3 regions of the Mycoplana sp. 10N416 genome follow, and region 2 is predicted to be linked to each of the others. Evidence: predicted binding sites of a transcription regulator. Region 2 holds the regulator's gene; each other region holds the start of a gene.

Region 1 (10,704 bases), on a different contig from region 2:
GCGCTGCTGCTGCCGCTGGCGGCCGCGATGTCCTATGGCCTCGCCGCGACCTACGGCAAGCGGTTCCGCGGCGTCGCCGCACCTGTGACTGCGGCCGGTCAGTTGACCGCGGCCACCGTCATTCTCCTGCCACTGGCCCTCCTTGTCGATCACCCCTGGACCCTGCCGATGCCGCCGATGAACGTCGTGCTGTGTGTCCTGGCCCTGGCGCTCGTTTCCACCGCCTATGCCTACATTCTCTTTTTCAGGATCATGGCGGCCGCCGGTGCCACCAATACATCGCTCGTCACCCTGCTCGTTCCGCCGAGCGCAATCGTCGCCGGAATGCTCTTTCTCGGCGAACAACTGTCGCCCTCGGGCGCGACCGGCATCGTTCTGGTGCTTTTGGGTCTCGTCATCCTCGACGGCCGGGTCTTGAAGCGCCTCCGCCCTTCGGGCGTTTAGCGCATATCGCCCAAACTCGAATGTGACGCATGGTGTGGAGCGCAAGCTCCTTCCCGCGCAGCGTCGCTGGACGGGAAGCATCATCGCGCCGGACGATTCGCCCAAAGCGGCCTGAAATCACCTCACGCACGTTAACGTTCGCGAAACTTTTGTGAACTTTCCGTAATCGGAAATTCAGATGAAAGAACAACCATTTAGGCCTGTGGAAAAATTGTGGCGAGCGCTATGATGCCGCAGCGCAACACATAAACAACTTTTCAAGCGGGATTTTTACGCCTTATTATGGCCACGCAACGCAAGGAGGTAAGCCATGGGACTCACACATTCCTTGAATGTTCTGATGATCAGTGCAGCGTTCCTCTTCGTCGCCGGCATGATTTTCATCTGAGCGGCAGCGTCGTCCAAAGGACAAAAAACGCAGAGAAGTTATTCCTGATTACTTCACGAAACGCATGACCCCGCAAGGTCATGCGTTTTTTACGTGGCCTGCCGAGCAACAGTCCGGGCATGGAAGCCGCATCGGAACGCGGCCGCGCCGTTCTGCCGCTCACGCAGCAGCGCCTGCCGCCGGCTGTCGCACCGTATTTTCCCGCCGTTCGAACCCGACCTGGTCAAGCACCGACGACACGAGCGTCGACCGGTTCATCGTATAGAAATGGAATTCGTCGACGCCGAGCGCGATCAGCCCCTCGACCTGACGGGCCGCCAGGTCCGCAGCAACCCTGGCACGCTCTTCGGGCTGGCCGTCCAGCGGCCCGAGGCGATCGGCAAGCCATTGCGGAACCGTCGCGCCGCATAGCCCCGCAAACTTCTGCACCTGGGCCAGATTATGGACGGGCAGGATACCCGGCACGATCGGGATGCGAATCCCGGCAGCACGGACCCGCTCGAGGTAGCGCTCATAGTGGATGTTGTCGAAGAAGAACTGCGTCAATGCCCGGGTCGCACCCGCATCGACCTTGCGCTTCAGCATATCGATATCCGCCGCCACGTCGAAGCTTTCGGGGTGTTTTTCCGGATAGGCAGAGACCGACACCTCGAAATCGCCGATCGCGCGCAGTCCAGCGGCCAGTTCGGCGGCGTTGGCATAGCCTCCCGGATGGGGCTGGTAGGCGGCACCGATGCCGCTGGCCGGGTCGCCGCGCAAGGCCACGAAATGGCGGACGCCAACCGCCTGGAACTCGTCAATGACGGCATGCACCTCCTCCTTCGTCGCGCCGACGCAGGTCAGGTGCGCCGCCGCCGAAAGCGGCGTGTCGCTGATGATGCGCGCCACGGTGGCGAGCGTCGGCGCGCGCGTGGATCCGCCGGCCCCGTAGGTGACCGAGACGAAACTCGGTGCATAAGCGGTCAAAGCGTCGATCGTCTCCCAGATCTGGCGTTCGGCCTCTTCGGTCCTGGGCGGAAAAAACTCGAAGGACAGCGTGGGGGCGTGGCGTTGGCGCGCGGCTTGGCCAATCGTCATGTCAATTCCTCCCGCCAATGGCGATCAGCGGTTCGACGCCATCGGCACCCTCTGCCGGTCGCTGGTCGCGCGCCAGCCATATCGTGACCGTCAGCGCTTGCGGACCGCCCTCGGCGGGGGTGAGATCGATCGTCTTTTCGAGTGCCAGGCCCGCCTGCTCCAGCCACTCCTCGACGATCTGGTGGGAAAACCCCAGTCGCAGATGGGCGTGCTCGTCCCGCAAATGCTCTATTTCGTGCGGCGCAAGATCGATGATCACCAGCCGTCCGCCCGGCCGGAGCATGCGTGCAGCTTCGGCGATGGCCGCGTCCGGTTCGTCGAGAAAGTGAAGGACCTGATGAATGGTCACCACGTCGAACTCGTCGCGCTCCAAAGGCAGATTGAAGATGTCGCCGTGCCGGATCGAGGCCTTGGTGATGCCGGCGCGGTCCAGATTGGCGCGGGCGACCGCGAGCATGTCGCGGCTGGCATCGACGCCGACGCCGCGCCGATAAAGCCCCTCGAACAACTGCAGGATACGGCCGGTGCCGGTGCCAAGGTCGAGAAACGCATCGACCGGCTGCTCGCCGATCAGTCCGAGGAGCGCTGCCTCGACCTCCGCATCGCTCACATGAAGGCGACGCAGTTCGTCCCATTCGGCGGCGTTCCGGCTGAAATAGGCTTGCGCCTTTTCTGCGCGCGCCTTCTTCAGCACCGCAAGCCGTTCCGCATCCCTGGACAGGACCGGGTCGCTCCCGTCGATCCGGTCGAGCAGCAGGCGCGCCAGCGAGACGGCGGCACCATCGTGCCTGAGCCGGAAATAGGCCCAGGCGCCCTCCTGGTATCGTTCGATCAGCGCCGCCTCGGCGAGAAGCTTCAGGTGCCGCGAGATACGCGGCTGCGACTGGCCGAGGATATCGGTGAGATCGGTGACCGTCAGATCGCCGCGGGAGAGAAGGGCCAAGAGGCGCAGGCGGGTCGACTCGCCCGCCGTCTTCAAAACCTCTACAGCGTCGTCCAAGCCGAGCTTCACCATTCCCGCCCTCAATCCAATCAAGACATAAAGATATGTTTATGTCATGAGTTGCGCAAATGCAAGCCGCAATCTCCGGGCTCGCTTCGAAGCTGGAAGTAAGGCGATGCAGCCGGACACGTGGGATCCGGGCCGTGTGCATCCGCAGATCGACCAGATCACGACAAACAGACTGCTTGCGTGCCGGGCGCGCAATCTCCGAAGGGAGGCCGCCCGAATGCGTCGCCACGTCCGCTCGGCGCCACACTTGCAGTCGGCGAGTTGCCGGAGTGCACCGTCGAGGCGGCGCGATCGAACCGCACCCGTAATGACAAGCCATAATGACAAGCCGCCACGCTGTGTCCAGCGTGGCGGCTTGGTGGAGATCCCCACAGAGCAAGCGGCCGCTCGACGGACCGTGTCGCCTGCCCTTTGATTCTCAGCGGGTCAGGCGCTTGTAGGTGACGCGCTTCGGGTTGACCGAATCCGGGCCGAGGCGGCGGATCTTGTCCTGCTCGTAGTCCTCGAAGTTGCCCTCGAACCATTCCACATGGCTGTCGCCCTCAAAGGCGAGGATGTGCGTCGCAAGCCGGTCGAGGAACATGCGGTCGTGGCTGATGATGACCGCGCAACCGGCGAAGTTTTCGAGTGCGTCCTCAAGAGCCGCCAGCGTTTCGGTGTCGAGGTCGTTGGTCGGCTCGTCGAGCAGGATGACGTTGCCGCCGGCCTTCAGCATCTTGGCGAGGTGGACGCGGTTGCGCTGGCCGCCCGAGAGCGTGCCGACCTTCTGCTGCTGGTCGCCGCCCTTGAAGTTGAAGGCGCCGCAATAGGCGCGCGAATTCACCTCGTGCTTGCCAAGCTTGATGATGTCGTTGCCGCCGGAGATTTCTTCCCAGACAGTCTTGTCGCCAGCGAGCGCATCACGGCTCTGGTCGACGTAGCCGAGGTCGACCGTGTCACCGACGCGGATCTCGCCGCTATCGGGCTGCTCTTGGCCGGTAATCATCCGGAACAGCGTCGTCTTGCCGGCGCCGTTCGGACCGATGACACCGACGATGCCGCCGGGCGGCAGCTTGAAGGTGAGATTCTCGATCAGCACGCGGTCGCCATAGGACTTGGTCAGGTTCTCGGCCTCGATCACGACGTTGCCGAGACGCTCACCGACCGGGATCACGATCTGCGCGTCGCCGGGACGACGATCCTCCGCCGCCCTGACCAGTTCGTCGTAGGCGCGAATACGGGCCTTCGACTTCGCCTGTCGGGCCTTGGGGCTGGAAGCGATCCACTCCTGTTCGCGGGAGATCGCCTTCTGGCGCGTCGCCTCCTCACGACCCTCCTGCTGCATGCGCTTGGCCTTGGCCTGGAGGTAGGCCGAATAGTTGCCCTCGTAGGGGATGCCGCGGCCGCGGTCGAGCTCGAGGATCCAGCCGGTGACATTGTCGAGGAAGTAGCGGTCGTGGGTGATCATCAGCACGGCGCCCGGATACTCGCGCAGGTGCTTTTCCAGCCAGGCGATCGTCTCGGCGTCGAGATGGTTGGTCGGCTCGTCGAGCAGCAGCAGGTCAGGCTGCGACAGCAGCAGCTTGCAGAGCGCGACGCGGCGCTTCTCACCGCCGGACAGATTGGCGACGTCCGCATCGCCCGGCGGGCAGCGCAACGCGTCCATGGCCATCTCGACCTGGCTTTCGAGATCCCAGAGGTTCTGGCTGTCGATGATGTCCTGGAGCTTGGCGCCCTCTTCGGCCGTCTCGTCCGAATAGTTCATCATCAGCTCGTTGTAGCGGTCGAGGATCGCCTTCTTGCCGGCGACACCCTCCATCACGTTCTCCAGCACGTTCTTCGCCGGATCCAGCTGCGGCTCCTGCGGCAGGTAGCCGACGGTCGCGCCCTCCGCCACCCAGGCTTCGCCGGTAAATTCCGTGTCGAGACCGGCCATGATCCGCAGCACAGTCGACTTACCCGCGCCGTTCGGGCCGAGAATACCGATCTTCGCGTCCGGGTAGAAGGAAAGGTGAATATTCTCCAGAACCTTCTTGTTGCCATAGGCCTTGTTGAGCCCTGCCATGTGATAGATGAACTGTCGTGCCATTGCGCGCCTGCTCCGCATTCAAAGAAAAATTTGCCCGCTATGTAGGCGAATTCCCCGGCAGCGGCAATGCAGCGCCACCAAGACAGCGGGAATTGTCTCGTTGCAGCCCAAGAGACCGGGCAGCAACGGTCACCCTATCGCGTAGGAAGCAGACATGCCCGGGCGCAGCACCCGCATCGCCCGGCTCAACTGATCAGTCACCGCCCGCGCGAACCAGCAGTCCGCCGGCGCATCTGGACTTGGTGGCCGAAGCGCCCCGAATGAGCCCGGCGAGTTCCCCCTCGTCCGAATTCAGCCCAATGGTCAGCCCGGTAACGATCTTCTCGTCGCCGACCGTACGGCAGCGCAGTTGCACCCGCTCGCCCGTTCCGGCGCCGAATGCGGCATCAAAGGCGGCAGCGAGCTCGGCGATCGTCACCGCCTTCCCCGCCTTCGTTTGGAAAAACACGCCCACTGCGGAGCCGTTGACGGTGTCCAGCAACTCCAGGGATCGCGCATAGTAATCCTCCGCCGTCGTCGCATGGCAGGTGCCGTTCATCATCCACTGATGGCGGTCGAGCCCGGAGGCGACACCGGGCATGGCCGCGGCAAGGCGCATCGCCGTAGTCTCTGAAAGTGCCAATTTGGGCAGATCCGTCCATTTGCTGGAGCGGTGGAGCTTTTTCAGCTCGGCATCGATACCGCAGTAGCTCTTCCTGACCCGCCACAACCCGTGCAGCGACAGGCGTGTCGCCTCCTCGGCGCCCTTCAGAGGCCCGGCGCATTCCGGAGCCTTCGGCTTCGTCAGGCAGAAACCCGGCTGCCAGGTCAGTGCCAGCACATGAGCGGTCTTGGACTTTCCACCACCGCCCTCGGGGCCGCCCTGCAGTGTCATCGCGGCCGCAGGTGCCGCCAGCGCCAGAAAGAGGAACATTGCAGTCATTTGCATGCATGTGGATCCGGGCCTTGTCATGACACCTCCCCAAACAAGAACAAACCATAAACATTAATCAACATTCGCGGGAAAATTGCAACTTAAAATTTTGACGACGCAGACAGCTGTGGGTGCGCCCTGCACCCGCACGAAGCGCAATTTGCATTTGGATGGAAAATCAATTTCATGCTGCCACTACCAGTCTCGTCATGACATCCCGGAGCAACATGGTCTGCACAACGCGGCATCTGCAAAGTCCGACGGGCGCAAGGCTCGCCTACCGCCACGAACCATCGCGCGGTCGCGCCGAGGGCGTGGTCCTGATCAGCCATGGGCTTGCCGAGCATTCGCGCCGCTACAAGGCCTTCGCAGAGCGTTTGGCGGTGGAGGGCTTCCACGTCTATGCCCATGACCATCGCGGGCACGGTGATACAACCGCGCCGGACGCGCCGATCGGCCGCTTCGCCCATCGACACGGACTACATTTGGCGCTCGAAGACATGGCCGCGATACGCGAGTTGGCCGTCGCCGCCCATCCGGGATTGCCGATCATCCTGTTCGGACATTCGATGGGGGGACTTCTCGCGCTGCTGTTTGCAGAAACGCATCCGCAAAAGATCGACGGACTCGCGGTCTGGAATTCCAATCTGAACCCGGGCTTCGCCGGTCGCGCTGCGCAAGCCGCTCTGCTGGCCGAGCGGATGCTGAAGGGATCGGACGTGCCGAGCGAGATCTTGCCGAAACTCACCTTCGCGGCCTGGGCGAAAAAAGTCTCGCACCGGCGAACCGACTTCGACTGGCTCTCGCACGATGCAGCGGAAGTCGACCGGTACATTGCCGACCCGCTCTGCGGTTTCGACGCCAGCGTGTCGCTCTGGCTCGACGTATTCGCCATGACGTTTGCCGCCGCGAAGGCGAACGCAATCGCACGCCTACGGACCGGATTGCCGATCCATCTCGTGGGTGGCGACGAAGACCCGGCGACCGATTTCGGCCGCGCCGTCACCTGGCTCGGGGACCGGCTGAAGACGGCGGGGCTTTCCGACGTGACCTGCCTCGTCCATCGCGGATTGCGCCACGAAACGCTGCTGGAACGGCAGGACCTGCGAGAAATGCCGATTGCGGATTTCTGCAACTGGTGCCAAAGGATTGCGCTGACTGAACGCCGAACCGGTGGATCCAAATGACCGCACATGCATCGACATCTCCCTCCACGCTCCATCAGGAGGTGCGGCTGGGGCTCGTCCTGATGGTCATTTCGGTCCTTATAGCGCCGGTCATCGATCTCTTCTCCAAACTCGCAGTGGCAGAGGTTCCGGCGGCCGTCATCACTCTTTGTCGCTTTATGTTCCAGGCGGCGACGCTTCTCCCGGTCGTTCTCTGGCGCGGCACCCTGCTCGACCTGACCTGGAAGAAGTCGGCCCTGCATGCGCTCCGCGGCCTAATGGCTGCGACCGTGATGATTAGTTTCGTCATGGCTCTTGCCGTGATGGAGATTGCAGACGCACTCGCGATTTTCTTCGTCGAGCCGATCATCCTGACGATCCTCGGGGCGATCTTCCTGAAGGAAACGATCGGCTGGCGGCGTTATACCGCCTGTGCAGTGGGCTTCCTCGGCGCCCTGCTCGTGATCCAGCCAAGCATGCAGGAGGTCGGACTGTTTGCATTGCTGCCGGTCGTGTCCGCGTTCGGCCTTGCCGTGTTCTATCTGATCACACGGCTGGCAGCGCAGAGCGAGGACCCCTGGTCGATGCAGTTGCATACCGGCCTCTGGGGCGCAGCTTTTGCCGGGATCGCACTTCTGGTCGGCAACCATTTTGACTGGACGGCGTTCACTCCGGTCATGCCGCACGGCATTTCCACGCTGTTCATCATCTGCGCCGGCATTGCCGCCACCATCTCCGGCATTTTCGGCGCCTATGCCTATCGCAGCGCCCCGGCCTCGGTGCTGGCGCCGCTGCAATATCTGGAGATCGTCTCCGCCACCATTCTCGGTTGGTGGGTGTTCGGTCACCTGCCCGATCCGCTGAAATGGGGTGGCATCTCCATCATCATCGGCTCCGGCCTCTACGTGATCTGGCGCGAGCACCAGTTGCGAAAGCGTCCGACCATTCCCGCGATGCCGCCGCTCGTCTGAGCCGAGCGCAACCCGATTAAGTCCGGACGCGCATCAACCCATGCCCGGTTGATGCTATCTCGCGATGCGCCTTTTTGTTATCCAGCACCCATTGCCGAGGATAGATTGCCGTTGACGACGAACGGTGTCGGCATGGAGGAAACGATGGACAACAAGAACTTGCCGCTTGCCGGAATCCGGGTCATCGAGCTCGCGCGCGTGCTCGCCGGTCCCTGGGCCGGACAGATGCTCGCCGACCTCGGCGCGGACGTGATCAAGGTCGAGAATCCCGAAGGCGGCGACGACACCCGCGCCTGGGGGCCTCCCTTCGTGACCGGCAAGGACGGCGAGAACCTGTCCGCCGCCTACTACCACTCCACCAACCGCAACAAGCGCTCGATCACCGTCGACTTCCGGACGAAAGAAGGCCAGGAAATCGTCCACCGGCTGGTGCGCACAGCCGATGTCGTGATCGAGAACTTCAAGGTCGGCGGGCTTGAGAAATATGGCCTCGACTACAAGAGCCTCGCACCGGAAAATCCGAAACTCGTCTATTGCTCCATCACCGGCTTCGGCCAGGACGGCCCCTATGCCGCCCGTGCCGGCTACGACTACATCGTCCAGGGCATGTCCGGCTTCATGTCGGTGACCGGCGCGCCGGATGGCGAACCGATGAAGGCGGGCGTAGCGATTGCCGATATTTTCACAGGCATCTACGCGGTAACGGCCATCCAGGCCGCGCTTATCCATGTGATGAAGACGGGCAAGGGCCAGCAGATCGACATGGCGCTGCTCGACGTGCAGTCGGCCGTCATGGCGAACCAGAACATGAACTATCTGGTTTCCGGCACCGCTCCCACCCGCCTCGGCAACGCCCATCCGAACATCACCCCTTACGAGGTGATCGAAACCGCGGATGGCCACATGATCCTCGCGATCGGCAACGACGGCCAGTTCCAGCGGTTCTGCGCGTTGCTCGGCATGGCCGATCTCGCCTCCGACGAGCGCTTCGCCACCAACAAGTCGCGGGTCAAGTTCCGCGGGGAACTTCGTCCGCTGATCCTCGAGCGCAGCCGCAAATGGATGAAGTCCGACCTTCTGGCCGCCTGCGAAGAGAACGGCGTACCGGCCGGCCCGATCAACTCGATCGCGGAAACCTTCGACGACCCGCAGATCAAGGCGCGTGGAATGCGACTGGACCTGCCAGATCGCGACGGCAACCGCATCCCGAGCGTGCGCACGCCGATCGTCTTTTCCGAAACGCCGCTTGCCTATGAACACCCGAGCCCGCGGCTCGGCGAACACACCGACGAGATTTTGGCCGAACTCCAGAAACTGGAAGCCGGGAGGAAATCCGCATGACAAACACCGCAATGAGCACACAGGGAAAAACCATGAGAACCGGTGGACAACTGATCGTCGATGCCCTCGTCGCCAACGGCGTCCGCCGCATCTCCTGCGTGCCCGGCGAAAGCTACCTCGCGGTACTCGATGCCCTGCATGACACCGACATCGACGTGCTCGTCTGCCGCCAGGAAGGCGGCGCGGCCATGATGGCCGACTGCTGGGGTCGGCTGACCGGCGAGCCTGGCATCTGCATGGTCACGCGCGGCCCCGGCGCCACCAACGCCTCTGCCGGCCTCCATATCGCCAGGCAGGATTCGATCCCGATGATCCTCTTCATCGGCCAGGTCCAGCGCGAGGCCCGCGAGCGCGAGGCCTTCCAGGAGATCGAATACCGCCGCGCCTTCACCGAGGTTGCCAAGTGGGTAGCCGAAATCGACGATCCGAAGCGCATCCCTGAATTCGTCACCCGCGCCTTCGCGGTCGCGACCTCGGGACGGCCGGGGCCCGTGGTGCTGGCGCTGCCGGAGGATATCCTGACCGAGACGGTCGAGGCGCCGGTTGCAATCCCCTACACGCCGGTCGAGGCCCATCCCGGCCCGAAGCAGATCGCCCAGTTGCAGTCGCTGCTGGAAAAGGCCGAGCGGCCGGTCGTCGTCCTCGGCGGCACGCGCTGGAACGAGGAGAGCGTCGCCGGCATCGCCGCCTTTGCCGAGCGCTGGGCGCTGCCGGTCGCCTGCTCGTTCCGTCGGCAGATGCTGTTCGACCACCTGCACCCGAACTATGCGGGCGACTCCGGCATCGGCGTCAACCCGGCGCTCGGCAAGGAGATCCGCGAGGCGGACCTCGTCCTCATGCTCGGTGGCCGCTATTCGGAGATGCCGTCCTCGGGCTACACGCTGCTCGACAGCCCCTACCCGAAGCAGACGCTGGTGCATGTCCATCCCGATGCCTCCGAACTCGGCCGCGTCTACCGGCCGGAGCTTGCGATCTGCGCCAGCGCTTCGGACTTCGTCGCCAGCCTCGCCGATCTCGCCCCCGCCTCCCCGCCGCGCTGGGCGGAGCGGACGAAGGCGATGCACGCGTCCTATCTCGCCTGGTCGACACCGCCGGCCTCCGGCCCCGGTGACGTGCAGATGGGGCCGATCATGACCTGGCTCGAGGAGAACGTGCCGGCGGATGCGATCTTCACCAACGGTGCCGGCAACTACGCCACCTGGGTGCACCGGTTCCACCGCTTCCGGCGCTTTGCCACGCAAGCGGCGCCGACCTCGGGCTCGATGGGCTACGGCCTGCCGGCGGCGGTGGCTGCCAAGCAACTGTTCCCGCAGCGGGAGGTCAT
Region 2 (10,704 bases):
AGATCGGGTGGGTGAGGTAGCCGCTGGTCCGCAGCAGGTTCGACGGCAGGCGATAACCCGGCTCGAAATCCGAGACCTCGAAATCGCCGCCGAAGGCCCGCCAGACGGCTTCGAGCGTCACCGGCCGCGAGCGCTCGTCGAGGCTGATGCCGATCCGGTCGTCGCCGATCTTGCGCAGGTTCACCTCCTCGGCGACCGCCGTCTTGAGGATGATGTTCTGCAGCTTGCCGACATGGACGGTGATGGTGTCGAAGAACACCTCAGGCTCGACCGTATAGCCGAGCTTTTCCAGGCCCATGGCGAGGCGGACGGTCTTCTGGTGGACGCTCTGCGAGATCGCCTTGATGCCCTGCGGGCCGTGGAAGACCGCATACATCGAGGCCATGACGGCGAGCAGCACCTGAGCGGTGCAGATGTTCGACGTCGCCTTTTCGCGGCGGATGTGCTGCTCGCGCGTCTGTAGCGACAGGCGATAGGCGCGGTTGCCGCGGGCATCGACGGAAACGCCGACGAGGCGGCCCGGCATGTTGCGCTTGTAGGCGTCCTTGACGGCCATGTAGGCGGCATGCGGCCCGCCGTAGCCGACCGGAACGCCGAAGCGCTGGGTGGTGCCGATGGCGATGTCGGCATCCATGTCACCCGGCGACTTCAGAAGCGCCAGCGCCAGCGGGTCTGCCGCCACGGTGGCGATCGCGCCAGCCGCATGCAGCGAAGCGATCACGTCGGTGAAGTCGTGCACATGGCCATAGGTGCCCGGATACTGGAAGATCGCGCCGAAGACTTCCGACGGGACCAGATCCTTGAAGGGGTTGCCGACCTTGATCGACCAGCCGAGCGGCTCTGAACGGGTCTTCAGCAGCGCAATCGTCTGCTGGTGGCAATTTTCGTCGACGAAGAACGTCGTCGCCTTGGAGGTCGAAACGCGCTCCGCCATGGCCATGGCCTCAGCGGCGGCGGTCGCCTCGTCGAGAAGCGATGCATTGGCGATGTCGAGGCCGGTCAGGTCGCAGACCATGGTCTGGTAGTTGAGCAGCGCCTCGAGCCGGCCCTGGCTGATTTCCGGCTGGTAGGGCGTGTAGGCCGTGTACCAGGCCGGGTTTTCCAGGATGTTGCGCTGGATCACCGGTGGCGTGATGGTGCCGTAATAGCCCTGGCCGATCAGGGATACCAGTTTCTGGTTCTTGTTCGCTGTCTCGCGCAGCTTGTCGAGCGCCTCGCGCTCGGTCATCGGCGCGCCCCATTCGAGCGGCTTCTGCTGACGGATCGACGACGGCACCGTGTCGTCAATCAGTGCGTCGAGGCTGGCGTAGCCCACGACCTTCAGCATGTCCTCCATCTCCTTCGGCGAGGGGCCGATATGGCGACGATTGGCGAAGTCGTAGGGCTGGTAGTCGGTAAAGGTGAAGTCCTTGGGCAGGTTCATCAGCCGACGAGCTCCTTGTAGGCGGCCTCGTCAAGAAGATCATCGGCGTCGGCCTTGTTGGCGAGCTTCATCTTGAAGAACCAGCCGACGCCCTGTGGGTCGCTGTTGACGAGAGACGGGTCGTCGACGATCGCCTGGTTGACCTCAAGGCACTCGCCGTCAAGCGGGGCATAGACATCGGATGCGGCCTTGACGGATTCGACTGTCGCCGCGTCGCCGCCCTTGGAGAAGGACGTTCCAACGGCCGGCAGTTCAACGAACACGAGGTCGCCGAGCTGTTCGGCGGCATGGGTCGTGATGCCGACGGTGGCGACGTCGCCATCAATCTTCAGCCACTCGTGTTCTGCGGTAAATTTCAGCATGGGTGGGCCTTTCTGATCAGCGTTTGAAGGTGTTTGAAACAAAGGGAAGGGCGCTTACGGCGACGGGCAGGAATTTGCCGCGTACCTCTGCGAAAAGCGGGGTGCCGGGGGCTGCGAGTGCGGCCGCGACGTAACCCATGGCAATGGGGTTCTCGACCGTCGGGCCGAATCCGCCGGAGGTGACGTGGCCAATTTCGGTCTTGCCCTCGGCATCGGAGTACAGCTTTGCCGGCGCGCGGACCGGAGCCTTGCCGTCGACCTTCAGGCCGACGCGGCGCCGGGCGGTACCTTTTTCGAGCTGATCCAGGATGACATCGGCCCCCGGAAAACCGCCGGCACGATCGCCACCCCGGCGGCGCACCTTCTGGATTGCCCATCCGAGCCCGGCCTCAGCCGGTGTCGTCGCAGTGTCGATGTCGTTGCCGTAGAGACAGAGGCCAGCCTCGAGGCGCAGCGAGTCGCGGGCGCCGAGGCCGATCGGCTGGACGTCCGGGTGATCGAGCAGGCGACGGCAGACCATTTCGGCCTGCGCAGCCGGAATGGAAATCTCGAAGCCGTCCTCGCCCGTATAGCCGGAACGGGAGACGATGCATTCGGCGTCGTGAAGGTCGCAGCTGCGCACGTCCATGAAGCGCATTTCGGTGATGTCCGCCCAGAATTCGGCGAGCACCGTTTCGGCCCGGGGTCCCTGCAGGGCAACCAGGGCCCGGTCGGTCAGCATCGTGACTTCGCAGGTTGACCCCAGATGCTTTTGCAAATGTGCGAAATCGGCGTCCTTGCACGCGGCGTTGGCGACGAGGAACAGATGATCGCCACGATTGGTGATCATCAGATCGTCGAGGATGCCGCCGGTGTCGTTGGTGAAAAGGGCATAGCGCTGACGGCCTTCGGCAATGCCGAGCACATCCACCGGCACGAGCGCCTCCAGCGCGCGCGCCGCGTCGGCATTGTTGCCGGAACGAGCGCGAATGATGATCTGTCCCATGTGGGAGACGTCGAAAAGCCCTGCGGCAGTGCGCGTGTGAAGGTGTTCCTTCATGACGCCTGCGGGAAACTGCACCGGCATCTCGTAGCCCGCATATGGCACCATGCGGGCACCAAGCGAGACGTTGAGGTCGTACAACGGGGTTTTCTTTAGCTCAGACGTACCGTCCAAAAGGCGCCCTCCAGTCTATTGGCGTGCGTCTGCACGCCGGCTCATCCCTACGGCGCTTGTGCGCCGCTTTTGTGAGCCCCCTCTGTCCCTTCGCCTGAGATTGTTATCCCTTCGGCGGGCGTGTGAACGCCTCTCTCCAGAGTCCTGTCGGCACCTTGCTGGTCCTTTTGCCTGAGAGTTTCCGGGGCGGTTGCTCCTTCGGCACCAGCCATCCCGTTTCGGGCGGCCGGTTTCTCCCAGCGAGGTCATCGCCACATAAGAGCGTCGGCGCAATTTTGGCAAGAGCGTTGCGTCGCCGCGGAGCAAATATTTGTCGTCCTTTGTCGCATAGCGGATTCTGGTGCCGCAAATGGAAGCCGTCGCTGCGTTGTCGTTCTCAAAATCGCCCCAACACCTGGTTCTGCCCAGCGGTTGCTATGAGGGCGAGCAGCCGCATTCTCGTTTGCGGACGCCAAACAAAAACCCGTCGAAATACATCGACGGGTTTGCCGGTGGACAAGGTCCGGTCTGGTTGACCGGACCGCATCGATGTCAGCCTCAGCGCTTCGAGACGGGCACGTAGTCGCGCTTGGGGGCGCCGATGTAGAGCTGGCGCGGGCGGCCGATGCGCTGCTCCGGATCCTCGATCATTTCGTTCCACTGGGCGATCCAGCCGACGGTGCGGGCCAGTGCAAACAGCACGGTGAACATCGTGGTGGGGAAGCCGAGCGCCTTGAGCGTGATGCCGGAATAGAAGTCGATGTTCGGGTACAGCTTCTTCTCGATGAAGTATTCATCGGTGAGCGCGATGCGCTCCAGTTCCATGGCGACTTCCAGCATCGGGTCGTCCTTGATGCCGAGTTCGCCAAGAACCTCGTGCGTCGTCTTCTGCATGATGCGGGCGCGCGGGTCGTAGTTCTTGTAGACGCGGTGGCCGAAGCCCATCAGGCGGAACGGATCGTTCTTGTCCTTGGCGCGGGCAACGAATTCCGGGATGCGATCAGCCGTGCCGATCTCCGCCAGCATGTTCAGCGCCGCCTCGTTCGCGCCGCCGTGAGCCGGACCCCAGAGGCAGGCGATGCCGGCTGCGATGCAGGCAAACGGGTTGGCTCCCGAAGAGCCGGCGAGGCGTACCGTCGACGTCGACGCGTTCTGCTCATGGTCGGCGTGGAGAATGAAGATGCGATCCATCGCCCGCGACAGGACTGGGTTGACGGTGTACTCCTCGCAGGGCACGGCAAAGCACATGCGCAGGAAGTTCGACGCGTAGTCGAGATCGTTCTTCGGGTAAACGAACGGCTGGCCGATGTGGTACTTGTAGGCCATCGCCGCGATCGTCGGCATCTTGGCGATCATGCGTAGCGATGCAACCATGCGCTGGTGCGGATCGGTGATGTCGGTGGAGTCGTGGTAGAAGGCCGACAGCGCGCCGACGACGCCGCACATCACCGCCATCGGGTGGGCGTCGCGGCGGAAGCCGGTGAAGAACTTCGACATCTGCTCGTGCACCATCGTGTGGTGGGTGACGCGATAGTCGAAGTCATCCTTCTGCGCCTTGGTCGGCAGCTCGCCGTAGAGGAGCAGGTAGCACGCTTCCAGAAAATCGCCGTGCTCCGCCAGTTGCTCGATCGGATAGCCGCGATGCAGGAGAACGCCTTCGTCACCGTCGATGTAGGTGATTCTGGACTCGCACGAGGCCGTCGAGGTGAAGCCCGGGTCATAGGTGAAAGTGCCGGTCTGCTTGTAGAGCGTGCCGATGTCGATCACCGACGGACCGATTGATCCGGATCGCAATGGCAACTCCACCTTCTTGTCACTGACAGTGACTTCCGCGCTCTTTCCCGTCATGAGGATCTCCATCTGCTGGTGTGGCACAGGCAGTGCCGATCGTGGGCGTGCCGCTTTGCTAGCCCAAATTGCCTCACGTGCCAAGCAAGACGAAGGCTGCATTTGTGCAATGCAAAAACAAACATTCCGGCATCGCAATATCTACTCTTCCTCGCCAGTTGCAAGCAACTTATGGGCGAGATTCGAGAATTGTGGAGGGGGCATTCTTTCTCGGAGATCAGGCGCATTGGCGCCGAATTGGCAATTGCAAATCACAATCTGAAGTTGCATTATGCTGCTGGATGTGGCTGGGGCGGAGGCCATGGGGGAGGGAAACGCTACCAAAGTCGCAGTCCCGGCCGCCAGCGCGGCCCGGACCCCGCAGAACCTGCAGACGGCGAGCCAGCCGGTCGCAATCGCGAGCGGCCGAACGGTCATGCTTGCGGGGCGGCGGGGTGGTGCAAAGCGCTGGTTTGCTGGCGCCCTGTCGTCGGGGTTAGCAGCCTGGGAGCGGGAGCGAGACCATGGCAGCGTCTTTCTGTTCGTTCCCGTATTCATCGGCACAGGGGCATGGACCTGGTACGCGCTCGCCCGCGATCCGCCGCTGGTGCCGCTGCTGATCGTACTGCTTGGATTCGGGCTGATCGCGGTGGTCCTGCGGCATCGCCAGACTCTCCTGTCCTTTGTCACGCGCGCGGCATTCCTGCTGCTTCTCGGAATCGCGCTCTCCGCGGTCGAAAGCTGGCGGCTTTCCACCGTCATGCTGGATCAGCCGGTGACGACGACGATTACGGGGAGGGTGCTGTCTCGCGAAGCCGATGACCGCGGCCGCCTGCGGTACCGGGTGGCGCTGCTGACGACCGACGGCCCGACATTGCGGCGTCCGCCCGACCACGTCAGTCTCCTTGCGCGCAGTCCCCATACGCCGCTGCCGATCGGCAGCGGGATCGTCGGACGCGCGCGGCTGAATCCGCCGTCGGGACCGGCGTTGCCGGGTCTCAACGACTTTGCTTTCGACGCCTATTTCGCCGGAACCGGGGCTATCGGATACTTTTACGGCAAACCGGCGGCGACGGAGTTGAACCCGCCGGCGCGAAGTGAAACCGCATACGGTGCAGCAAGCCGAGTGGTGGCCGAATGGCGGAGTGCTATCACGCAACACATTCGTGGCCGCATCGGCGGCGATGCAGGCGCAATTTCTGCCGCCTTGATCACGGCCGAACAGCGCGGCATCAGCCCGAAAACGGTGGAGGCCTTGCGCCAATCGGGCCTCGCGCACGTTCTGGCGATTTCAGGGCTCAACATGGTGCTTGCGGCGGGCACTTTTCTGGTCGGCGCCCGACTGCTGCTGGCGCTGGTTCCGGGCGCAGCCGAACAGTTCCCGATCAAGAAAATCGCAGCCATCGGCGGGTTGATCACGGTCACCCTTTACATCCTGATCTCCGGCGGGGCGGTTTCGGCGGTCCGCTCGTGGCTGATGATCGTCGTCATGCTGTTCGCTGTCCTGTTCGACCGCACCGCCATCAGCCTGCGCAATGTCGCGCTGTCGGCACTGATCATTCTGGCGGTGACGCCTTCCGCGGTCACCGGTCCCGGCTTCCAGATGTCCTATGCGGCAACCCTCGGTCTGGTTGCGGGCTATGCTGCCTGGCGCGACTGGTCCGCGCGGCGCCACAGGTGGATCGGCGATCGATCACGGATGCTTTCGGTTGCATCTGCGTTTGCCGGTGGGATTCTGCTGTCGTCCCTGATCGGCGGGGTCGCAACGCTCGTCTATTCCATCGGACACTTCCATCGCATCCCGGCCTATGGCCTTGCCGGAAACCTTCTTGCGATGCCGATCACTTCGTTCATCGTCATGCCGACGGCCGTCATCGCCATGCTGCTCATGCCGCTCGGGCTGGACGGCATTCCGCTCGCGATCATGGGACGGGGCGTCGACTGGATCATCGCCATGGCCAATTGGGTTTCCGGCTGGGGCGGAGAGGTAGTCACCGGCAGATTGCCCCCGCTGGCATTCGCGCTCATTGCAGCAGGTGGCGGGTTCCTCTGTCTGCTTCGCACCCGTCTCGCGCTCATCGGCCTTTTACCACTCGTCTTCGGCGTGGCCGTTGTGGCCGTCCGTCCTTCGGATGCGCCGCCCGAGCTTCTCGTATCGGAGGACGGTCGGCTGGTGGCGCTCGTCACGCCGGGAGAGGCCGCCACGAATCGGTCGAAGCCGCCCGATTTCATCTACGATCAATGGCGTCGCGCCCTTCGCATCGAAAGCCATCGTTCGCCATTGTTCCTGACCGATGAAGATGCCGCGCAACGGGAGCCCGCGGGCGGAGGTGGCGCGGGCATCGGTCGCTCGGAGAACTTGGTCGGCCAAGCAGCACCGGAAGCGAGCTCGGGTGCACGACAGCGCCGAAGTACGGAACGGGAAGTGGTGCTTGACGCTGCTGCGATGGCGCGTGCGCGCGCTGACATGCGTGCGGCGTTCGCCACAGCCGCCAACGACAAGCGATTCGTTTGCCGCCGCAAGGCGTGGTGCGCCGGTGTTGCGCCGGCCGGTTGGCGTGTCCTCGCGGTCGAGGACCCGGCCTTTCTCGGAACTGCCTGCGACAGTGCCGATCTCGTGGTCGTGCCACGATACCTTCGAATGGAAACCTGCCGTTCGGGCGCTCGACTCGTTTCGGCGCGCAGCCTGCGCCGCACCGGCGCCCTTGAAATAACGCCGCAGCCGGTCGATCCGACCGGCCGCGCAAGTTACAGCGTCCGCAATGCTGTCACGACGCTTCATCGCCCCTGGAGCCGGCACCGTCTGTACGACTGGCGGACGAACACATATCTCGACTTAGAAGACGCAGTCAGTGATACCGGCGAATGAGGCCGACGAGCTTGCCTTGAATCTTCACCCGGTCGGGGCCGAAGATGCGGGTCTCGTAGGCAGGATTGGCGGCTTCCAAAGCAATGGAGGCGCCCTTGCGGCGGAAACGCTTCAGCGTCGCCTCCTCGTCGTCGACGAGAGCCACGACGATCTCTCCCGGGTTGGCGGAGTTGGTGTTGCGGATGATGACGGTATCTCCGTCGAGGATCCCGGCCTCGATCATCGAGTCGCCCTTGACTTCAAGCGCATAATGCTCGCCAGCGCCGAGCATCTCCATGGGAACCGCGATGTCATGGGTGTTGTTCTGGATTGCCGAGATCGGCACGCCGGCGGCGATGCGCCCCATGACCGGAACCGAAGCCGACCCGTCCGCGGCCGCGGGCTTGGCCGGGGAGGGCGCCGTCGCCGGCTTGCCAAGGCTTCCTTCGATGACGGACGGGGAAAAGCCACGCCGCGCCTTCAGGCTCGGAGAATAGGCCTCGGGCAGCTTTATCACCTCGAGTGCGCGCGCCCGATTTGGCAGCCGGCGGATAAAGCCGCGCTCCTCGAGGGCGGTGATCAACCGGTGAATGCCCGATTTCGAGGCGAGATCGAGCGCATCCTTCATCTCGTCGAATGACGGCGGAATGCCGGTCTCCTTCATCCGCTCGTGGATGAACAGGAGCAGTTCCTGTTGTTTGCGGGTCAGCATGGCTCGTCACCCAGAATCGTGAAACAAATCCAGAACAGACACTATCTGTTCCATATGTGTTCCGCAAGGGGGCAAATTTCAATCAAAGGTGCAGTCGCTCGTTTGAAATTCTAAGCTGTGATACCGGCGGGAAATTCCATTGTCCGGGAAAGACCTTATGAGGGACAAGGTCTTTCCCTGTTCAACTGCGACACGGCCGGTGAGGCTGTTATGGGCACGCGGCGACGTAGCGGCGGCCGTAGCGATCGCGGTAGTAGCAACGACCAGGCTGTCCGGCCACATGGCCGATGACCGCGCCGGAAACACCGCCGATGGCGGCTCCGACGGCGGCGCCGCGGACGTCATTGGTGATGGCGCCGCCGATCACGGCGCCGGTGGCTGCGCCGATGCCGGCGCCCCTCTCGGTTGGCGTGCAGCCGACGGCTGCGAGCCCGGCCAGAACGAGCACTAGGGAAATCTTGGTCATGTCCATTCCTTCCTCTCTCGTTGATTCTCTTGCCTCTCGTAATCTTGTCCATCCGAACGAACGGTCAAGTGTAATCCGGTTTTTCGGCCAGGTACAACCGCTCGTGGCGCGGCGGCCCAGGCAGGTTATTGGTTCTGTCTCTTCTCAATCGGCGGCCGGCAAGTACGGGGCAAAAAAGCCCGCTTTTCCGATTTTGTGCTGACACCACGATTGTTGATCGGCGTTACAGTTCCCGCGGTGAGCTAGTATCCGCGGCCATTCCGGTCAGGCAGCTCAAGTCCTGTCGCGGCGGTCCAAAGCGGCAACAGCGTCATCATTCACGGTACTGGACAGGAGCACGGCGATCCAGCGGGTCGCCGGCACCTGTGCTGCGTATTCGATGAGGCAAATCAGGATGGGAACGCCAATGAAGGCACCCGGAAGGCCCCACATGAAACTCCAAAAGAACACGGAGAAAATCACGGCGAACGGTGAAATCGCGAGCGAAGCACCGGTCAGCCGTGGCTCCAGGTAGCTGCCGATGACAAATTGGATAAGGTTCAGTCCGACGAAGACGAACACTGCGGATTGCCACGAATCGAACTGGGCAATCGCAAACAAGGTGGGGAAGACCGTCGCCACGAATGGCCCGAGGAAAGGAATGTAATTGAGGGCGAACGCAATCGCTCCCCAGGCCGCAGCCAACTCAAGACCAACGAACCGGGCGAATATCCAAACGACCAACCCCGTCAGGATACTGGCAAACGTACGCACGGCCATGAAGCGTCGAAGCTTGGCACCGATCCTTCTGTTCGCCGCCAGAATCCGCGCACCGTGCGGTTGGACGCTCGGCAACAGCAGGCGTCGCTTGACGTCCTCCACTTCCAGAAGGCCGAGCATGACGGATATGAAGATCACCAGCGTGAAACCGGCGAAACTGTTCATGCGTCCGGCGACCCCTTGCAGCAATCCGACGAGCGTGCCGACGTTGAACCGCTCTGCCAACGGGCCGGCGATCGCCACACCATGCTCTTCCAGCCATTGGGCCCAATCGAGGTAGATCGTCTGAAAACGGCCGGCGTTGAGGAACAGCCAATGCCCGAGGACACCCAGCCCCCAGGCAATCGACGACCCCACGGAGACCACCGCGATGATCGTCACGGTCAGCGCTATGAGCAGCGCAAGCAGCCGCGGCATCACCTTCTGGAGGGCGGCCTGGACCGGCCATATCAACGCGATGACCAGAATGGAAAACGCGAACGGAACGAAGACCGATTGTGCGGCGTGCAGCAGCGCAAGAACGAGTATGCCGGCGGTTATCAGTCCGGTCATTTGTCCTTGTTCTTTGACCATCCACAGTTCCCGATCTTGGTCGGCAAGACTTTACGCGGGGTCCGATGCGGACCGCAAGACCTCGTTCAGTACCCCTTCGATCTGCCAGGTCAGCCGTCGGACACGCTAGTGTGCGCTATAGGCACCGTCCACGAGATGATAGCTGCCCGTGATGAAGCTCGCCTCGTCCGAAAGCAAGAAGCAGACGAGTGCGGCGACTTCCTCCGGGCGCCCTCGTCGCCCCATCGGCTGCAGCGATTCCATCCGACGGCTGCTCGCCAGTTGCGGATGCTCCGTCAGGAGCGGGGTTTCGATCCAGCCGGGACCGACGGCGTTGATGCGGATACCGAACTTGGCATACTCGATTGCCGCGACCTTGGTCAGTCCCGTTACGCCGTGCTTTGCCGCGGTATAGGCCACCGTGAACGGCAGCCCGACGCAACCGAGCACGGAGGAGACGTTGACGATCGCGCCGCCACCGGATGCCATCATGGCGGAAATCTGATGCTTCATGCCGTAGAAGACACCGTTCAGGTTGACGTCCATCACCTTCTGCCAGCCGTCGATGGGATAGTCCCCGCTGGGGAGCCGCGGCCCGTGGATGCCGGCATTGTTAACCG
Region 3 (10,704 bases), on a different contig from region 2:
TGCGGGCGTGGATGAAGAGCCGCGCCACATCCGGATGCGGGTTCGCCTTCCACAGCCGCTCGAGGATGTGGGCTGCCTTGCGCAGGTTGCCCTCGCGCAGATAGGCCTTCGCGGCGATCAGCCCCGCCGGAATGAAGGTTTCGTCGATCTTCAGGGCGGCGAGCGCGTCGTCACGGGCAGCCTTCGGATCCGGTTCGCTCTCCAGCTTTGCGCCGGCGCGTGCCGTCAAAAGCACCACCTTGCGGCGGTCCAACTGCTTGCGTTCCTCTACCGAACTCGGCCTGTGCTGGTCGAGCAGGCGGAGCGCCTGATCCCACTCTCCGGCCTGGGCACGTTCTTCCAGGACCGCGTCGGCGGCCCAGGGAAGCTGCGGTGCCTTCTCCGCGGCGCGCTCGGCATATTGCCGCGCCGCTTCGGTGGCGCCAAGGCGCCTTGCCTCGAGATAGAGCCCGCGCAGGCCCAGTTCGCGCGTTTCCGGATCGTCGGCCATCAGCTCGAACTTCTGACGGGCTTCGTCGTGGCGCCCCTCGATCAGGGCAGCCTGGGCTTCGAGCAAGTGCACGAGCGGCTCCTGGTCCGCATTGATCAGTCCCTTGGTCCGAGCCAGCATCTTGCGGGCGGCGGTGGCGTCGCCGGCGCCGGCAGCGATCAGGCCCGTGGAGAGCGCCTGGTAGCCGCGATCACGCTTGCGGGCGCGAAAATGACGCCGGATCGCATGGGGAGATGTCACGATGACGCGCGCGAGCCACCACAGGAAGATGACGGCGGCCATCAGTGAAACCGCAATCGTCGCGGCGACCATCAGGCTCATGCCGATGCGCTGGCCCTGCCAGATGATCGACAACTCGCCGGGGCGGTCGGCAAGCCAGGCAAAGCCCGCGCCGAGCGCGAGAACGATGAGGATGAAAGAGAGCAGTCTTGTCATGATCGAACCCGTCCCTCAGCCTTGGTTGCCGCTTGGCGCCATCGCACCGGAGACAATGGCGCCGACTCCGTCCTCGACGGTGATCCGCTCGTCCAGGGTGGTCTTGTAGGCGGCCGCTGCGGTGCGGGCGACCTCGGGCAGCGTTTGCCATTCGATTTGCGCACCCTTCAAGTCGCCATTCTGCAGCTTGTTCTCGATCCGGGCGATGATTGCTTCCGGCGTGTCTCCCTCGACACTGCCGACCGGGCGGATCTTGATGACGGACGAGGCGCTGGAAATCAGCCTGTCGACAATGCCCTGGTCGCCGGTCGGCTGGTGCACGGCTTCGACCATTTGGTCGGCGACAGGCCCGAAGGCGCGTACCAGTTCGGCGCGCGAGGGCACACCCGTCGACGCAAGCGGCCGCAGCACGGCGATCGATGGATCGTCCGGGGCGATGCTGGCGAACGCCTCGAGCTCGGCGAGGTAGGGGCCGCCCCGGTCGATCGCGGTCTTCAGCGCCGTTGCGGCGACCGCGCGTGCCATGGCCACGTCGCTGCGCGGCTCATCCAGCTTGCGCTCGGCGGCGTCCAGTCGCTGTGTCAACGCGGAGATCTCGTCGGCAGAAGCGCGGTTGGCTGCCGTCGTTTCCTCGCGCAGCGCGGTGATATCGGCGGTGAGCTTGGCGACACTCGTTTCCAGCGCGGCGACGGACTGCTCCGCTTCACCGGAAAGCGCGGACGTTGCCGGTATCTCCGCGGCCGCCTTTTCGAGTGCGGCGAGACGAGTTTCGATCGGTTGCAGGTCCACCGACGGTGCGGGCTGCCCGGCATCGAGGCTTGCCAAGCGCGATTTGAGCTCATCGATCTCCGCGCCCAACGGGGCGAGATCGACGTTGCCGCCGCGTTCCGGCCCGAGCGCCGGCAGATAGCCGCCGTATTGCAGGGCGCCGGCCCCGGCAAGCGCGACGAGACCGCCGAGGATCGCGGCGGCAAAGGCGCCGGACCTGGCCGGGCTCGACTGCATCTGTGGTGCGGCCGTCATGCGGGGCGACGTGTCGGTGGTTTCTGGCTCCGCGGCGCTTGCCGTTCCAGGGCCGCCTGTGGATGTAGCCAGATCCGTGTCCGGATTGGTTTCGACGGTCGGATCGGTTGAAACGGGTTGAGCCTCGTTCGTGGTGCCGCTTTCGGCAGCCTGTGCCGCCTCGAGGTCGATCGTCACGGGCGTCTCACCGGATTTCTTGCGGCGGGGCGGCTTTTCCGGGTCCATGACGGTCTCCTCATTCTCCATTGCGATGCAATAAACCTAGTCAGGGAACCCCGGCAGGGAAAGCCCCTCCTTCGATTTAGGCGGGCCCCGGCTGCGATCTGCGTAGCTGGAACGCGCGTCGTCGTCGCCTACAGCAGGTCGAGCAAATCGGCTTCGGTCGGCGTAGCGGCGATGACGATCGATTTCTTGAAACGCTGCGGAATCGCGGTCGCGACGCTGCGGCTGATACAGAGAAAGAGTGTTCGAGCGAGGCGGTCCAGGTGCTCGGCGACCAGCGGCAGGGCAAAGAAGCGCAGGGCCGACTCTCGCGAGTGAAACAGGACGGCATCTATCTGCTTGCCGGTGAGAACCGGCTCCAATTCGGCGCGCTCGGGCCGGATTGGTTCCATCCGGTAGCACTCGGTGGTCTGATAGCTTACCCCAGCGACATCGAGCCGCGCCTCGAAGGACTTCGATCGCGGCGTGCCGGCCAGATAGAGAAGGGGATCGGGCGGGGTTCCATAGTCGCGCCGGTGGGCAACAATCAGATCGGCAAGGCTGTTGCCATCACCGCCATCCGGCGAGAGAACGGTGCGGAAACCGGCCTCCGCGGCCGCACGGGCCGTAGCGGTGCCAACGGCGAAGACGGTTGTCAGCAAGTGGCGATCGAGTGCCTCGCCGATCGACAGAAGCACCCTTACCGCCTCGCTGCTCGTGATCGCGATTGCCGAATGGTGCGTCGAGAGCGCCGCGAGCGTCGCCTCGTTGTCGTGGATCGGCTCCGCCAGTGGGACGACGACCGGCGTATGGCCAAGGGCTTTGAGTCTCGCCGCCGTTTTTCGTGCCTGGGCTTGCGGGCGGATCACAAGGACGCGCATCACCCCCATCCGTCGAAGAAGCTGGTTCCCGCGGCTTCGCGCACGACGCGGCCCGCCTCGGCGCCGAGCGCCGCTGCGTCCGTTGCCGGCCCTTCGATCTCGCTTTCGTAGAACCGCGAGCCATCGGGGGTCAGGATCATCCCGCGAAAGCGGATGCGGCCCGCTTCCGAGACGGCATAGCCGGCGATCGGCGTCCGGCATGAGCCGTCGAGCACGGCCAGGAAGCTGCGCTCGCAGGTAACCGCCTCATGGGTGGCCTGGTGGTCGATAGCCGCCAGCAGTTCGCCGATGCGGCGGTCGCCGATGCGCGCCTCGACACAGATCGCGCCCTGTGCCGGTGCCGGCATGAACACCTCCAGATCAAGGACCTGGGTCGCCACATGTTCCTTGGAAATCCGCTTCAAGCCGGCATAGGCGAGCATCGTGGCGTCGGCCTGGCCTTCGGCGAGCTTGCGCAGGCGCGTGTCCACCTGCCCGCGAAACGTGATGACGTTGATGTCGGGACGCAGCTTGCGGATCTGGGCCTGTCGGCGCAGCGAGGCGGAGCCCACGATTGCCCCATGCGGCAGTTCCATCAGCGACGGGGCCGTCCGTCCGACGACGGCGTCGCGCGGGTCCTCGCGGGGGAGAAAAGCGGCGAGCTCCAGACCGTCCGGCAGGCGTGTCGGCATGTCCTTCGACGAGTGCACGGCGAAGTCCAGATCGCCCGAATAGAGCTGTGCCTCGATCTCTTCGGTGAAGAGACCCTTGCCGCCGATGTCGGAGAGGGGGCGGTCGGTGATGCGGTCACCTTGCGTCGAGAGCACGACGATCTCGAACATCTCTTCAGGAAGGCCGTGGGCCGCCATCAGTCGATCGCGTGTCTCGTGTGCCTGTGCCAGCGCCAGCGGGCTGCCGCGCGTCCCGATCCTTAAAGGTTTTGTTTGCATCCGCCTTGATCCATTGTTACCGGAGGTCCTCGTATCCGGCTTTTGCCGCAACCGCAATCAAACAGCGTGCTTCATGTCGTCCCACCTGACCATCCTTGGCATCGAAACGAGTTGCGACGAGACCGCCGCGGCAATCGTCGTACGCGATCCGGCTGGGCACGGTGAGATACTGGGCGATGTCGTGCTCAGTCAGCTCGACGAGCATAGCGCATACGGCGGAGTCGTGCCGGAAATTGCCGCGCGCGCGCATGTCGAGGCGTTGGATGCGTTGATCGGCCAGGCGCTGGCGAGGGCCGGAAAGACGCTGGACGAGGTGGATGCAATCGCTGCAACCAGCGGCCCCGGCCTGATCGGTGGCCTGATCGTCGGCCTGATGACCGGTAAGGCGATCGCGCGTGCCAAGGGCAAGCCGCTCTATGCCGTGAACCATCTGGAGGGGCACGCTCTGACCGCGCGGCTGACCGATGGGCTTTCGTTTCCCTACCTGATGCTGCTCGTTTCCGGCGGCCACACCCAACTCGTGCTGGTGCGCGGCGTCGGCGACTACGAGCGCTGGGGCACGACGATCGATGATGCGCTGGGCGAAGCCTTCGACAAGACCGCGAAGCTCCTTGGGCTCCCCTATCCCGGCGGTCCCGCGGTGGAAAAAGCGGCTGAAACGGGCAACCCGGACCGCTTCTCTTTCCCGCGTCCGCTTGTCGGCGAGAAGCGGCTGGATTTCTCCTTCTCCGGTCTCAAGACGGCGGTCCGCCAAGCGGCCCAATCGATCGAGCCGGTGAGCGATCAGGATATTGCCGACATCTGCGCCTCGTTCCAGAAGGCGGTCGCGCGCACGTTGAAGGACCGCATCGGCCGCGGTCTCGAGCGGTTTCGACAGGAGTTTTCGACAGTGGCGGCTCCCGCGCTTGTCGTCGCGGGCGGGGTGGCGGCGAACAAGGTGCTGCGCGCGACGCTCCAGGATCTCTGTGATCGCAACCATTTCCGCTTCGTGGCGCCGCCCCTGGCGCTCTGTACCGACAATGCGGCGATGATCGCCTGGGCCGGACTGGAGCGCATGGCGGCTGGCCTTTCGCCGGATGAGCTTTCGGTGGCGCCGCGGTCGCGCTGGCCGCTGGATACGGCCGCCGCCGCAGTGCTTGGATCGGGTAAGCGGGGGGCCAAGGCATGAGCTCACGTCCGCATGTCGTCGTTGTCGGGGCCGGTGCTTTCGGTACGGCGCTGGCAACGGTCGTCGCCGAAACCGGCGAAAGCCGGGTCACGCTGCTCGCCCGGCGCGACGAGACCGTGCGCGAGATCGCGTCCCACCGTCGCAATGATGCGGTTCTGCCGGATATTGATCTTTCGGCCGCGCTCGAGGTGACCTCGGATCACGAGGTCCTTAAGCACGCGCCGGTCGTGCTGTTTGCGATGCCGTCGCAGTCACAACGCGAGGCCGCCCGGGAACTCGCGCCCCATCTGATGGATGGAGCCTCGGTCATCGTCTGCGCCAAGGGCATGGAGAAGGCGAGCGGCCGGTTGTTGACCGACGTGCTGGAAGAGGAACTTCCACACCAGCACATCGGAGTGCTCTCAGGCCCCGGCTTTGCCGCCGACATCGCCCGCGGCCTGCCGACGGCGATGGTCATCGCGGCGCAGACGCTGGAGCAGGCGGCAGATCTCGCACACGCCCTGTCCGGCCCGACGTTTCGCCTCTATCCATCAGCGGATCGCATCGGCGTGCAACTCGGTGGGGCGCTGAAAAACGTGCTGGCGATCGCCTGTGGCGTCGTGGAGGGTGCAGGGCTCGGAGATTCGGCGCGCGCAGCGCTGATTTCGCGCGGACTTGCGGAAATGTCGCGTTTCGTGGCGGCGCATGGTGGCGACGCGTCGACGGTGAGTGGCCTATCGGGCCTCGGCGATCTGGTGCTGACCGGCACCAGCCATCAGTCGCGAAACCTCCGCTTCGGCATTGCGCTCGGAAAACAGGGCAATGCTGGTGGTTGGGCGGGGGAGCTTGTCGAAGGGGCCTTTGCAGCGAGCGTCGCATCGAAGGTTGCGGCCGAGCGGGGCGTCGACATGCCGATCACCGATGCGGTCGCGGCGATCGTCGATGGCAAGCTGGATCTGGCAACAGCCATCAGCGCCTTGATGACCCGCCCCATCACCCAGGAATTTTGAGCGGAAGGAGACGATATGCATTTTGCCTTTTTGTGCACGGACAAGCTTGGCGCCCTGCAGGTGCGGCTTGATACCCGTCCCGAGCACCTGGCCTATCTCAACAAGCTGAATGAAGAGGGCAAGCTGGCCTTTGCCGGTCCCTTCCTCGGGGATGACGGCAAGCCGACGGGCAGCCTCGTCGTCGTCAAGGCGGAGACGATCGAAGCGGCACGGGCGCTCGCCGAGGCGGATCCCTATGCCAAGGCCGGGCTGTTCGCCAATGTCGAGGTGAAGGCCTGGAATTGGGTCTTCAACAATCCGGAGGCATAAGGGGCATGGCTTTCTGGCTTTACAAGTCCGAGCCCTTCAAGTGGTCCTGGGCCATGCAGAAGGACGCGGGCGAGCAGGGCACCGAGTGGAACGGGGTGCGAAACTACCTGGCGCGCAACAACATGCGGGCGATGAAGATCGGCGACAAGGGCTTCTTCTACCACTCCAACGAGGGGCTGGAGATCGTCGGCATCACGGAGGTCTGTGCGCTGTCGCACCCGGATTCGACGGCTGGCGATGATCCGCGCTGGGATTGCGTCGACATCCGCGCCGTTTGCGATATGCCCCGCCCGGTTTCGCTGAAGGACGTCAAGGCGAACCCGAAGCTGGAAAACATGTCGCTCGTCACCTCGATGCGCCTTTCCGTCCAGCCCGTGACCGAAGACGAGTGGATCGAGGTCTGCCGCATGGGTGGGCTCGACAACCCGCCGCGCTGATCGGGCCGTGAAGACCGATCCCGAACGCTTCATCCTCGAAAACACTTCGGTGCTTGCGCCGCCGCACGTGCCGGAAATCCGGCTCCGGCTGGCGTCGGAAGCGCACGATCTTTGGCTGAAGACGGAGGAGGAGCTGGAGGAGATCGGTCTGCCGCCGCCGTTCTGGGCGTTCGCCTGGGCAGGCGGCCAGGGACTTAGCCGCTACGTGCTCGATCATCCCGAGATCGTCCGTGGCCGTAACGTGCTCGATTTCGCCAGCGGCTCCGGGCTTGTCGCGCTCGCCGCCAAACTGGCCGGCGCGGCGCAGGTGCGGGCCGCCGACATCGATCCCTGGAGCGGGACGGCGATCCGGCTGAATGCCACGCACAACGGCATCGACCTGGCCTATAGCGGCGGCGACGTTGTTGGGGACGATATGGGCTGGGACGTGGTGCTGGCCGGCGACGTTTTCTACGACAAGACCTTCGCGGAGGCGCTGATCCCCTGGTTCTCGCAGCTGGCCGCGCGGGGGGCTGCGGTTCTCGTCGGCGATCCTGGCCGATCCTATTGCCCTCGCGAGCGGATGGCGCCGCTCGCGACCTACGAGGTTCCCGTCACCCGCGCACTGGAGGATAGCGAAGTGAAGCGGACGACGGTTTGGCGTTTCCTGCCCTAGATCTGGCGTCTGACGAAGAATCTTTGGCGCATGCCAGAAAAAGGGCTTTACAGGCTTTTCGGGCCAGGTTGCGTCTCATCGCGGTTGACTCGGCCCGGTAGCGAGGAAGATTCAGCATGTGGTGTGCGAAGTCGCATGAAGGTCAATATTTTGTAGGGAACAAAACCTGAATCGAATGGAGTCTTCGTTTCGTCTCCGATTCGTTCGCAGGGTGTTCTGATTCTGCCGCCAAAGGGCTGATAGATCGGGCTTTGCGAGATCCTGAAACCCATTTCAGTACGGGAGAAACGCCGCCAGATTGCACAGCACTCTTGCTATTGCGCATTGCGATGGGCATTTGTGTTGCCGGCGCGCGGGCCGCAACCGGCGCCGGACGATCGATACTTTCCGAGGCATGCCTTGTCTGCTGCACCGATGATATTGAGCGGCCGCGGTGTCACCGCGGTGCTCGGGCCGACCAATACCGGCAAGACCCATTACGCAATCGAACGCATGGTGGCGCACGAGACGGGTGTGATCGGCCTGCCGCTCAGGCTGCTGGCGCGGGAGGTCTATACGCGGATGGTCGAAAAGGTCGGCCACCACAACGTCGCGCTGATCACCGGGGAAGAGAAGATCACGCCGCACATGGCGCGCTATTCGGTCTGCACGGTCGAGGCCATGCCGCGCGAGACGCGGGCGTCCTTCGTGGCGATCGACGAGGTCCAGCTTGCCGGCGACCTTGAGCGCGGCCACATCTTCACCGACCGAATCCTGCACCTGCGTGGCCGTGACGAGACACTGCTCCTGGGCGCGGCGACCATGAAGCCGATTCTCGAGCATCTGCTTCCCGGCATCACCGTGGTCGAGCGCCCGCGCCTGTCGCAGCTCTTCTACGCCGGCTCGAAGAAGATCACGCGCCTGCCGCAGCGGACGGCGATCGTCGCGTTCTCCGCCGACGAGGTCTATGCCATCGCCGAACTGATCCGCCGCCAGCGCGGCGGTGCGGCCGTCGTGCTGGGTGCGCTGTCGCCACGCACGCGCAACGCCCAGGTGGGTCTCTACCAGGAAGGCGACGTCGAGTATCTCGTCGCCACCGACGCGATCGGCATGGGCCTCAATCTCGACGTCGACCATGTCGCCTTCGCGCAGGATCGGAAATTCGACGGCTACCAGTTCCGCAATCTCAATCCGGGCGAGATCGGTCAGGTCGCCGGACGTGCCGGCCGTCATGTTCGAGACGGAACCTTCGGCGTAACCGGAAGGGTCGATCCCTTCGACCCGGAACTGGTCGAGCGAATCGAGGCGCATGCGTTCGAGCCGGTTAAGGTCCTGCAGTGGCGCTCCAAGAGGCAGGATTTCGCCTCGCTCGCGAGCCTGAAGGCGAGCCTCGATGCGCCGCCTTCGGTTTCCGGCCTGGTTCGTGCCCTGCCGGCCGTCGACCAGCAGGCGCTCGAGCATCTGTCGCGCTATCCTGACATCAGGGACATGGCGACGACGGCCGAGCGGGTGGAAAAGCTCTGGGAAGCCTGCGCACTGCCGGACTATCGGCGCATAACGCCGGCGCAGCACGCCGATCTCATCTCTACCCTCTATGCCGATCTGGTTCGGCGGGGTACGGTGAACGAGGACTTTCTTGCCGAACAGGTGAGGCGAGCGGATCGTACCGATGGCGAGATTGACACGCTTTCGGCACGAATTGCCCAGATAAGGACTTGGACCTATGTGTCGAATCGCCCGAATTGGCTGGCCGATCCGACACACTGGCAGGAAAAGACGCGGGAAATCGAGGACCGATTGTCCGACGCGTTACATGAAAGGTTGACGAAACGCTTTGTTGATCGCAGGACATCTGTGCTCATGAAGCGCCTGAGAGAGAATGCGATGCTGGAAGCCGAAATCAGTGTAAATGGCGATGTCTTCGTCGAGGGACATCATGTAGGGCAGTTGGCCGGATTCCGGTTTACGCTCGCTTCGGGCACGGAGGGGCCGGACGCGAAGGCCGTGCAGGGTGCAGCCCAGAAGGCGTTGGCGCTCGAGTTCGAGGCGCGTGCGGCCCGGCTTCATGCCGCCGGCAACAGCGACCTCGCCGTCGGCTCCGACGGAACGGTGCGCTGGCTCGGCGAACCCGTCGCCCGCCTCGCGGCCAGTGATCATGTCATGCGGCCACGCGTCATCCTGCTCGCCGACGAGCAATTGACCGGCAGCGCGCGTGACCATGTCGCCGCTCGCATCGAGCGCTTCGTCAACCACCACATCGCCACCGTCCTGAAGCCGCTCGACGATCTGTCACGCGCCGAAGATCTGCAGGGGCTTGCCAAGGGTCTGGCGTTCCAGCTCGTCGAAAACCTCGGCGTGATGTTCCGCCGCGACGTTGCCGATGACGTCAAGTCGCTCGATCAGGAGGCGCGCGCCTCGATCCGCAAGCACGGCATCCGTTTTGGCGCCTACCACATCTTCATGCCGGCGCTGCTCAAGCCGGCCCCGGCGGAACTCATCACGCTGCTCTGGGCGCTGAAGAATGATGGACTCGACAAGCCGGGCTACGGCGAGTTGATCCCGGCGCTGGCCGCCGGCCGCACCTCGGTCGTCGCCGATCAGAGCTTCGAGCGCACCTTCTACAAGCTCGCCGGCTTCCGGTTCCTCGGCAAGCGCGCGGTGCGCATCGACATCCTCGAGCGCCTGGCGGATCTCATCCGGCCGCTGCTTCAGTGGAAGCCCGGCACGACGCCACGTCCGGAAGGCGCCTATGATGGCCGCCGGTTCACCGCGACGACCTCCATGCTCTCGATCCTCGGCGCAACGCCCGACGACATGGAAGAAATCCTGAAGGGCCTTGGCTATCGCGCCGACAGCGTGAAGGCCGAGGAGGCCGCCGCTTTCCTGGCCACGGAAGACGCAAAGACCGCTGTCCCGGCGACCGGCGAGACGGCGGAAGCTGCGGGTGTTGCTGCTGACACCGTCGAGGTAGCGGTTGACGACGATGCTGATGCGGAGGCGCCGGCCGAATCTGCGCCAGCGACTGCCGGCGAAGGCGAAGAGCCAGCCGCCGAAGCGGCCTCTGCCGAGCCGCCCGCCGAAACGGCCTCTGCCGAACCGACCGCGGAAGCGGCTGGCAGCGAGGGTGTCGTTGCCGAGACGACGGAAGATGCGGTTCCGGCGGAAGCACGGCCGGTCCTGTTGTGGCGGCCCGGTGGCCGCAACGACA

The links. The regulator LexA, encoded in region 2, represses DNA repair genes until DNA is damaged. The targets are predictions, from matches to a motif close to TGTTCNNNNTGTGTTCNG.
Region 1: AC1DDS_RS14600 (ribonuclease T2 family protein) is a predicted target of LexA. The motif match lies at 5,957-5,974, and genes of this name have one in related genera.
Region 3: AC1DDS_RS05135 (helicase-related protein) is a predicted target of LexA. The motif match lies at 7,719-7,736, and genes of this name have one in related genera.

Annotation. Positions count from the first base shown of each region.
Region 1 covers NZ_JBFTIM010000006.1:259,578-270,281, forward strand. Annotated here, with positions in the region: gene AC1DDS_RS14580 (DMT family transporter) at 1-444, shown strand, start outside; gene metF (methylenetetrahydrofolate reductase [NAD(P)H]) at 992-1,909, opposite strand; gene AC1DDS_RS14590 (ArsR/SmtB family transcription factor) at 1,911-2,924, opposite strand; gene ettA (energy-dependent translational throttle protein EttA) at 3,340-4,989, opposite strand; gene AC1DDS_RS14600 (ribonuclease T2 family protein) at 5,183-5,917, opposite strand; gene AC1DDS_RS14605 (alpha/beta fold hydrolase) at 6,130-7,089, shown strand; gene AC1DDS_RS14610 (DMT family transporter) at 7,086-8,039, shown strand; gene caiB (succinate--glutarate CoA-transferase) at 8,172-9,380, shown strand; gene AC1DDS_RS14620 (thiamine pyrophosphate-binding protein) at 9,413-10,704, shown strand, end outside.
Region 2 covers NZ_JBFTIM010000010.1:116,050-126,753, forward strand. Annotated here, with positions in the region: gene gcvP (aminomethyl-transferring glycine dehydrogenase) at 1-1,423, opposite strand, end outside; gene gcvH (glycine cleavage system protein GcvH) at 1,423-1,785, opposite strand; gene gcvT (glycine cleavage system aminomethyltransferase GcvT) at 1,802-2,941, opposite strand; glycine riboswitch at 3,091-3,190, opposite strand; gene gltA (citrate synthase) at 3,479-4,768, opposite strand; gene AC1DDS_RS20225 (ComEC/Rec2 family competence protein) at 5,040-7,616, shown strand; gene lexA (transcriptional repressor LexA) at 7,597-8,307, opposite strand; gene AC1DDS_RS20235 (YMGG-like glycine zipper-containing protein) at 8,516-8,773, opposite strand; gene AC1DDS_RS20240 (AI-2E family transporter) at 9,047-10,084, opposite strand; gene AC1DDS_RS20245 (SDR family NAD(P)-dependent oxidoreductase) at 10,211-10,704, opposite strand, start outside.
Region 3 covers NZ_JBFTIM010000002.1:174,386-185,089, reverse strand. Annotated here, with positions in the region: gene AC1DDS_RS05180 (heme biosynthesis HemY N-terminal domain-containing protein) at 1-925, opposite strand, end outside; gene AC1DDS_RS05175 (COG4223 family protein) at 941-2,173, opposite strand; gene AC1DDS_RS05170 (uroporphyrinogen-III synthase) at 2,302-3,030, opposite strand; gene hemC (hydroxymethylbilane synthase) at 3,030-3,959, opposite strand; gene tsaD (tRNA (adenosine(37)-N6)-threonylcarbamoyltransferase complex transferase subunit TsaD) at 4,033-5,127, shown strand; gene AC1DDS_RS05155 (NAD(P)H-dependent glycerol-3-phosphate dehydrogenase) at 5,124-6,116, shown strand; gene AC1DDS_RS05150 (YciI-like protein) at 6,132-6,425, shown strand; gene AC1DDS_RS05145 (EVE domain-containing protein) at 6,431-6,862, shown strand; gene AC1DDS_RS05140 (class I SAM-dependent methyltransferase) at 6,870-7,517, shown strand; gene AC1DDS_RS05135 (helicase-related protein) at 7,932-10,704, shown strand, end outside.